2 regions of the Mesobacillus sp. AQ2 genome follow, and region 1 is predicted to be linked to the other one. Evidence: predicted binding sites of a transcription regulator. Region 1 holds the regulator's gene; the other holds the start of a gene.
The links. Region 1 encodes Rex, which represses fermentation and respiration genes when NADH is low (regulators of the CRP and FNR family bind a similar motif). Its sites were predicted from a motif close to TTGTGAAATATTTCACAA; they were not measured.
Positions count from the first base shown of each region.

Region 1 (4,204 bases):
TTTAGTAAGGTCGATTTTCCGACGCCGTTTGGCCCAACAAGTGCAGTACTGTCGCCACGCGAAAGGTTAAAAGAGATATTTTCGGATACGGCTTCATTCTGATAGCCGACAGCAAGTGTATTTACCTTCAGGACGTCATTCCCGCTCTGGCGTTCGATCTGGAAGCTGAAGGAAGCTGACTTTTCATCTCCCATCGGCCTGTCCATCCGATCGATTTTCTCGAGTTGTTTCCGGCGGCTCTGGGCCCGTTTCGTTGTCGAGGCCCTGGCAAGGTTCCGCTGGATAAAATCCTGCAGCTTGGAGATTTCATCCTGCTGCTTTTCATATAACTTCAGGTCGCGCTCGTAATTTGCTGCTTTTTGTTCTAAATATAAGCTGTAATTGCCCGGGAACTTCGTCAGCTGGTGACGGGAGATTTCGTATACTTGGTTCACAACCTTATCAAGGAAATAACGGTCGTGTGAAACAATCAGAATCGCACCATCATAGCCCTGTAGATACTGCTCTAGCCAGGAAAGTGTGTCAATGTCCAGATGGTTGGTTGGTTCGTCAAGAATCAAAATATCTGGACGTGTCAATAACAGCTTGGCGAGCGCAAGCCTTGTTTTCTGTCCTCCGCTTAAAGTGGAGATTTTTGTGGAATAATCAAAAGACTGGAAGTTCAGGCCGTGCAGGACCGAGCGGATGTCAGCTTCATACTGATAGCCGCCTTTTTCTTTGAACTGGACCTGCAAAACGTCATAATCCTTCAATACTCTTTCATACTCGGACTCGTTCGACAGGATGCTTGGATCAGACATTTTTTCCTCAAGCCGGCGCAGGTCTTTTTCCATGCTGTGCAGATGATCAAAAACGGCCAGCATTTCATCCCAAATACTTTTCTCGGATTCCAGCCCGGTATTCTGGGCAAGATAGCCGATTGATGTTCCTTTCGGGCGGATGATCTCGCCGCCGTCATGGGATTCATAGCCGGCAATGATTTTCAGGAGGGTTGATTTCCCAGCCCCGTTCCGGCCGACAAGAGCAACACGATCATTGGTCTGTATTTCAAACTTGATATTCGATAAAATAAGATCAGCCGCAAAATATTTTGATAGCTGATTGACTTGTAATAGAATCATTATTTTTCACCTCTAATGCCTTAGGGATAGTGTAACCCAATCCTATGGGCTCGGCAATATGTGCGGCCTGCTACAGGCGGTAAGGCAGAAAAATTTCATCTTCTATATGTGAAGATAGAAACAAAGTTCACACACAAGTTTGTGAAAATAGTGTATTATTTGGTTGAAAGGAGCTTGAAGATGGCAGAATTTACGCATTTTAATGAAGAGGGAAGAGCGAAGATGGTCGATGTCAGTGAAAAACCTGAGACGGTCCGTACGGCAGTCGCCCATTCAAGCATTACCGTTAATGAAGATATATATGTAAGGATTACTGAAAATAAGATGAAAAAAGGTGATGTCCTGGCAGTCGCGCAGGTTGCTGGCATCATGGCAGCCAAGAAGACGTCCGAAATCATTCCGATGTGCCATCCGATTCCATTAACAGGAATTGACCTTTCGTTTGAATGGGAGCAAAATGGAAATGATTATATTTTAAATATCGCTGCAGCAGTTAAAACAAAAGGGAATACAGGGGTAGAAATGGAAGCGTTAACAGCAGCATCTGCATGCGCGCTGACTGTTTATGATATGTGCAAGGCCGTTGACAAAGGCATGGTGATCGGCAAAACCTATCTTGTGGAGAAAACTGGCGGGAAAAACGGCGATTTTAAGAGAGATGAGAAGTTAAAATAGAATACGAACAGGTGGAGGATGGAGAATGACGAATGATGCTATGAAGATTCCGCAGGCAACTGCAAAACGCTTGCCGCTGTATTACCGATTTTTATTGAACTTGCATTCTTCAGGCAAGCAGAGGGTATCGTCCGCGGAACTGAGTGAAGCGGTAAAAGTGGATTCGGCTACGATCAGAAGGGACTTTTCCTATTTCGGGGCTTTGGGTAAAAAGGGTTACGGCTACAATGTGAATTACCTGCTGACTTTTTTCCGAAAGACGCTCGACCAGGATGAACTCACGAAGGTTGCGCTGATCGGTGTTGGTAATTTAGGAACGGCGTTTTTGAATTATAATTTTTCCAAAAACAATAATACAAAAATTCAAATTGCCTTCGATGTCGACCTGGATAAGGTTGGGACGCAGATTGGCGATGTGCCTGTCTATCACATGGATGACCTCGATAAAGTTGTTGTCGAGGAAGGCATCCAGGTGGCGATCCTGACCGTGCCGTCAGCGGTAGCACAGCCGATTACGGACAGACTGGTACAGGCGAATGTGAAGGGGATCCTGAATTTTACGCCCGCGAGGCTGAATGTACCGTCTTCAATCAGGATCCATCATATTGATCTGGCAGTAGAATTGCAATCATTGATTTATTTCTTGAAGCATTATCCGACAGACAGTGATTCTGAAGAATAAAAAATGGCTCCTTCGATGAAGGAGCTATTTTTTATCCATTTGTTTCAGTTTGAAATGGAACAGGATCATTCTGATGCCGGAACCGAAATCGAACGTTGCGAGCAGGACGAGCAAATAACTGAAAAATCCCCAGCCAGTATCGTTGACATTTTGGATGGCGAAATAGGTGAATAAGCTGCCTAACAAGATGTAGACAATGCCTGAAAACATAGGCGATTGCTTCATGACTTAAAATCCCCCAATAAAGCTTTGTATTTTCTCTGCTTCTTTTATCATTCTCTCAATGTCTTCCCTGAATACGGATTGAAGCAGTACAACCATTGTATTCATTGTAACATGGGCGATGATCGGCACGATGATCCGCTTTGTTTTTACATAAAGGAAGGCAAACGTAAAGCCCATCGCAGAGTATAGGATCACATGCTCCGGCTCCATATGGGCCAGTGCGAATATGACGGAACTGATCAAGGCTGCTAAGAAAAAGTTCATTTTCCTGTGCAGACTGCCAAAAATAATCTTCCTGAAGACGATTTCCTCCAAAATCGGACCGATGATCGAGCTGACGAGAATCACAACCGGAAACCTTTCAATCAGTTTGATGATTTCCTGAGTATTCTCCGAGCCCATCTCAATTCCAAGCATGCTTTCGATGCTGCCTGCAATCGACTGCGCGAACAAGGCCAGGAATACCCCGGCGAAAGCCCAGGCAGCCGAACTTGCCGGCGAAGAAACTTCACGCAAATCAGCATTTATGGTTCTTTCCTTCCTTAAAATCAGCAGGATGATCAGGAGAGTCAGTGAAAAGCTGATCACAAGCCAGTATGGAATCGCAAGGGTTTGCATTTCATCAAGGCTTTTTCCCATCGCAGCACCGATGAAAGCAATGATTGGGACCCCGACCAGGCTTGAAAGCTGCATAACAATATAGGCAATAATGACGTACCAGTATTCTTTTTTCAATCGAAAAAACTCCTTAATAATGCAGAAATGTATGTTCTGAAATTTTACGTAATAATATGCTGGCCTGTAAAATAAAATACGGGGATAGCTTTGCTTATCTATACACTCTCTATATTCTACTAGTAAATGATTTGAAAGTTCAAATTGTAGGGCCAGGATGAAAAAGTTGGTTGTTCGAACTTAGTATTCCCTGACTACCAGATACTTGTTAAGGTGAATTAAAAATGATTGGAGGTCCAAATGGTTTATTTGGAAACATCCCGACTGATTTTGCGCGACTGGTTAAGCGCAGATTTAGAGCACTTTTGCAAAATGAATGCAGACCCGGATGTGATGAATTATTTTCCTCGTGTTTTATCCTCGGCAGAAACTGAGAGATTTTATCAGGTGATTCTTGCCGAGTTCAAAGAATACGGCTTTGGGTTATATGCGGTTGAAGAGAAGAGAACAAAAGAGTTCATTGGATTCATAGGGTTTCACAGGGCAACATTCGAATCAGATTTTACCCCGTGCATCGAAATTGGCTGGAGGCTGAAGAAAAATGCCTGGGGCCAAGGTTATGCAACAGAAGGTGCCAGGGCCTGTTTGGAATATGGATTCAAGAACCTGGGCTTTAGCGAGGTCGTCAGTTTTACAGCAGAAATCAATAAACCCTCTGTCAATGTCATGAAAAAAATCGGCATGAAACCTGTTAAAACATTTCTTCACCCAAGAGTGGATCAGGATAGTCCGCTGAAGAAGCACGTCCTCTACCAAACCAGGAAAT
Region 1 covers NZ_CP126080.1:256,583-260,786, forward strand. Annotated here, with positions in the region: gene QNH36_RS01440 (ABC-F family ATP-binding cassette domain-containing protein) at 1-1,121, opposite strand, end outside; gene moaC (cyclic pyranopterin monophosphate synthase MoaC) at 1,302-1,796, shown strand; gene QNH36_RS01450 (redox-sensing transcriptional repressor Rex) at 1,822-2,478, shown strand; gene QNH36_RS01455 (YdiK family protein) at 2,503-2,703, opposite strand; gene QNH36_RS01460 (CPBP family intramembrane glutamic endopeptidase) at 2,707-3,438, opposite strand; gene QNH36_RS01465 (GNAT family N-acetyltransferase) at 3,679-4,204, shown strand, end outside.

Region 2 (4,204 bases), 220 kb from region 1:
GCGTTTCCACTCATTGACAACAAGCTCAAACAATTTTGAAAAAATCCCCTGGCGCCGATACTCTGGATCGACCATCCCATTTACTTCCCATGGTCCGCCAAAGCTGCCAATGCCAATATACCCAATCAGTCTCTCCCCATCGAAGTACATGAATTCATTTACTGCCTGAATGCCTTTTTCATTCCCGCCTACGCCCAGTTTATAATCAAGCTCGAGCTTCAAAGCAGTACGGTCATGTTCCATGCATCGCTCCTGGAGTTGGCCGACTATTTCATAATCATCTTCATCAATTCCCTCTTTTAATTTGATCCACGGTTTCCCGATTTTCCTCACAAGCAGCACCCCATCTGTATAAAATCCCCACAATAAAGGATGTAACCATGATAACAAGCGGAACCGCCATACTGCGGTCTACCCCTTCCATGATCCCAGCCACCATGATTCCCAACAGCATAAAACCTGATAGGGTAAAATAGACTAAAGACTGATCCTTCTTCTGTTTGGTCGTATATTTTATTCGCTTAAACACCGGTTCACACCTCTTTCTCCCAAGAAAATTCTAACAAACCATCATGTAAAAATAACATCCAGAATATTTTTTTAAAAAACCAGTCTAAAACAGTGAAAAAAATAAAAACAGCATGCTAAATCTCATATGATTTTTAGCATGCTGTTATTGTTGCCATAAGAATTTATGCCATTTGAACATTAGAGTTTGCACTATCATTAATACGCCATGATCTTGATGCACAACAAATGGTCCGGCTTTAGATGACAGTCCTTGTCCAACAAAGCACCCTCTAAATTAATAATGAAAATGAATACGTATTGTATATTGTCTTCTTACTCACGAGCAGCTTAATTGAAACCAGAGATAAAGATTGTAAATCCAATGTATTAGTGATAGCCTGTACAGACATAGTGTCTTTTCCTATGTAAAGGAGTAAATACACTATGCTTAGTAAGGATGAACACTTACTATTTATAAGAGAACTTGGACGTTTACAGAACGAGTTAAAATACTGTAGCGATGACCAAGTAGGGAATGCTATTCAACAGGACATTCTACTACTCCTAAACGTATTATCTTTGACTGCTAGAAATTAGCAGTTTTTTTAATTCCGTCCATATGTATAAATACACTATCTTACTAAACATTCCTGCTTTGTATGTTCAATATGACTCTTTAGCTTCTGTTTCTAAAATTATGGAGTGACATTAGGATTAGAGATGATGTGGCAAATAAGAGGCTAATCCCTACCCATAGTCACATTCCATCATAAATACCTCGTATACTCCTTCAACAAATAAAAAAATGGCTCCCAGTCATACTGGCAGCCATTTCTATTTAAAAGGGGGATTTTACAAAGGTTAAGCAGCGTTGCGTTCGACGGCTTCTCCGCGTTTGAATACAGTTTTGCGGATGAATGGAACAACCCAGCGGTCCAATCCGTATTTACCGGCGTTGAAGCCAGCAGCCAGGATGATGAACCCGAAGAAGATGTCAGTTGGGTTGTGAGATACGGTTCCGGCAAGGAAGAAGCTGAAGTTCATCACAAGTCCAAAGAACATCGCGGCAGTTGTCAGTGTTCCAAGCAGCAATCCAAGTCCGACAAGGAATTCCCCCAGCGGGACGATTGTATTGAAAATATCAACATTCGGGATCGCGAAGTTTTCAAGGAAGTTCACGTACCAGCCATACACCATATTTCCATCTGGACCTTTAACCGGGTTTGCGACAGCTCCTTTTAAAAAGCCAGTAGCGTCGAATCCAGGGCCTGTTAATTTACCCCAGCCAGCAGTCATCCAGTTGTATCCAAGCCATACCCTAATGACAGTCAATATACCAGCAGCAACATTGTTTTCTCTTAACCATTTAGCAAACATGTTCCTCACTCCAATAAGTTAATTATTATTATTACACTTATAAGATATCAAATTTATCTTGAAAATAGGGTGTTTTGTGAATGAATTCACAATTCCGTTGAAATCTTTTGAACGAATGGTGACAATGGCGTTTTTAGAGGGCAATTTTTAAAAAGGCTGCCTTCTCTTGACTATTGCTGATCATCTTTCTTCCGCAATTCAACCAACTTCCGTACTACAGGAAGAAGCAAAACTTCCTTTCTGCCCCCTGCATATCGCTCCAAAATTTAGACATCATAAAGATGACTAAACCAAACTAGGAGTGATCTGGATGAAAAAATCAATCATCATTGCAGGATGTGCAGTTTTTACAATGGGCCTGGCCGGATGCGGAGCGAATAATAATGCAGCCGAAAACAATCGTGACCAGCAGGTAGAAATCAACCAGGTTAGACGTGGTCCTGTAGCTACCGAGGATAACAGACTTCAGCTTGCTGACCGTACGGAACGCCAAATTGAGCAGATGCCGGAGGTTGATGATGCACGGGTCATCATCTCCGATAACAATGCGTATGTTGGAGTAAGACTGGCGGACAATAACCTCGACAACTATGGAAATGCCCAGGTCAATGATGCACTGGATGGCAATGGAAGGACTTTTGCCAAAAATGGCTGCGTTGACCAGGATGAAAGCTCAGCCGGGAATGATGGCATTATTGACGGGCAGGGCGATGCTGGAAAAGACCGCAGGAATGATGGCAATAATGGTGCCAATATATTGGGCAATGGAAATGACAATGACATGAATGGAACAGTCGGCAATAATGGCGAGGACGTTACTTTATTGGAAAAGCAGATTGAGCAAAGAGTCCGCCAGACTAACAAAGGGATCGACAGAGTTTATGTTTCTGTTGACCGCACCGCTTATAACAGAATGGGAACCTTCGCCGATGATATCCGCACCGACAGAAACAGGGACGGTCTGTTCGAAGATTTCCGCAATTCGATGGACGATCTCTTCAGAAGATAAAATCAAAAGCATAGGATTTGCTTCCTATGCTTTTTTTGCTGCCCATTAAAAACAGGAATTTCTCCCTTTCCTCGCGAAATATATCTTAGATCTATACTAAGGGAGATTAACATGGTAGTTGACACTGAGATAAAAGAGGAGATCTTTGAAGCGGTCACACGCTTGTTTGGAATCGAAATTCAAAGCTGGAATCCAATCCATTTAGGATATAAAAACTTAAAATGGCAGGTCAAAACAACTGCCGGCGATTTATTTGTAAAGCAATATAACAAGCAGCGATATCCGGAGGAAAGGGTTCCCGGCCTGGAAAAAGCACTGCAGATTCAAAACATGTTGTACGAGGAGGGCCTGCCGTGTCCTAAGCTTTTTCCCTATAAAGGGAATTTCGTCTTAAATACGGAGAATGGCGAACGCTTCGTTCTCATGGGTTTTAATAAGGGATTCACCCTCCCTCCAGGCAGCGCTAACTCCTATCAAATGTACAGTCTGGGAAAGGTCATTGGCAGGATGCACGTGCTGCTTGAGAAAAATATAGCCAGGGAACCGCTTCATTGGGATCTTTTATCAAAACCTGAAATGCTGGAAAACTGGAATGAGAGATATGAAGAAGCCATTGCTCTTGATTGCAGCAAAACCCTTCAAAATCTGGAGATACAAAGAAGGATTCTCGCGGAAAACGATACATCCTTATTTACTCAATGTGATAAAGGCTGGGCACATTGGGACTTGTTTGCGGATAATATTTTATTCAGCGAGAATGGGGTTTCTTCAATTCTTGATTTTGACCGGATGAATGTTGTCTATACCGATTTTGATATTTCACGGCCGATCTTGTCATGCTGCGTTGATGAAAATCGAATGAACGTGGATGGCGTTTCGGCATTTGTCAGAGGTTATCGGAAGTACAAGCCCCTGCCTTTTGCACAACTGATAAAATCGATAAAACTAACCTGGTGGAGAGAAGCTGAATGGGTCCGGGTTGAGAAGCCTGGAGACTCCACGCCCCTTAAACGGTTCAGTGAAGAGAATGTGTGGATAGCGGAAAATTGGGATTGCCTGGAGGACTTGTTTTCAGGAATATAAAAATGCTGCCAGGATTTCCCGGCAGCACGATTTATGAATATGGGGGGAGTTAACTCTGGTTATGCTGCGTTTCGGACACCATCTTCACCGCGTTTGAATACTGTTTTGCGGATGAATGGAACAACCCAGCGGTCTAATCCATATTTACCAGCGTTGAAACCAGCAGCCAGGATGATGAATCCGAAGAAGATGTCAGTTGGGTTGTGAGATACAGTTCCGGCTAAG
Region 2 covers NZ_CP126080.1:480,969-485,172, reverse strand. Annotated here, with positions in the region: gene QNH36_RS02455 (GNAT family N-acetyltransferase) at 1-333, opposite strand, end outside; gene QNH36_RS02450 (hypothetical protein) at 287-529, opposite strand; gene QNH36_RS02445 (DoxX family membrane protein) at 1,372-1,887, opposite strand; gene QNH36_RS02440 (YhcN/YlaJ family sporulation lipoprotein) at 2,198-2,896, shown strand; gene QNH36_RS02435 (phosphotransferase) at 3,008-3,979, shown strand; gene QNH36_RS02430 (DoxX family membrane protein) at 4,039-4,204, opposite strand, start outside.
Region 2: QNH36_RS02445 (DoxX family membrane protein) is a predicted target of Rex. The motif match lies at 1,962-1,979, and genes of this name have one in related genera.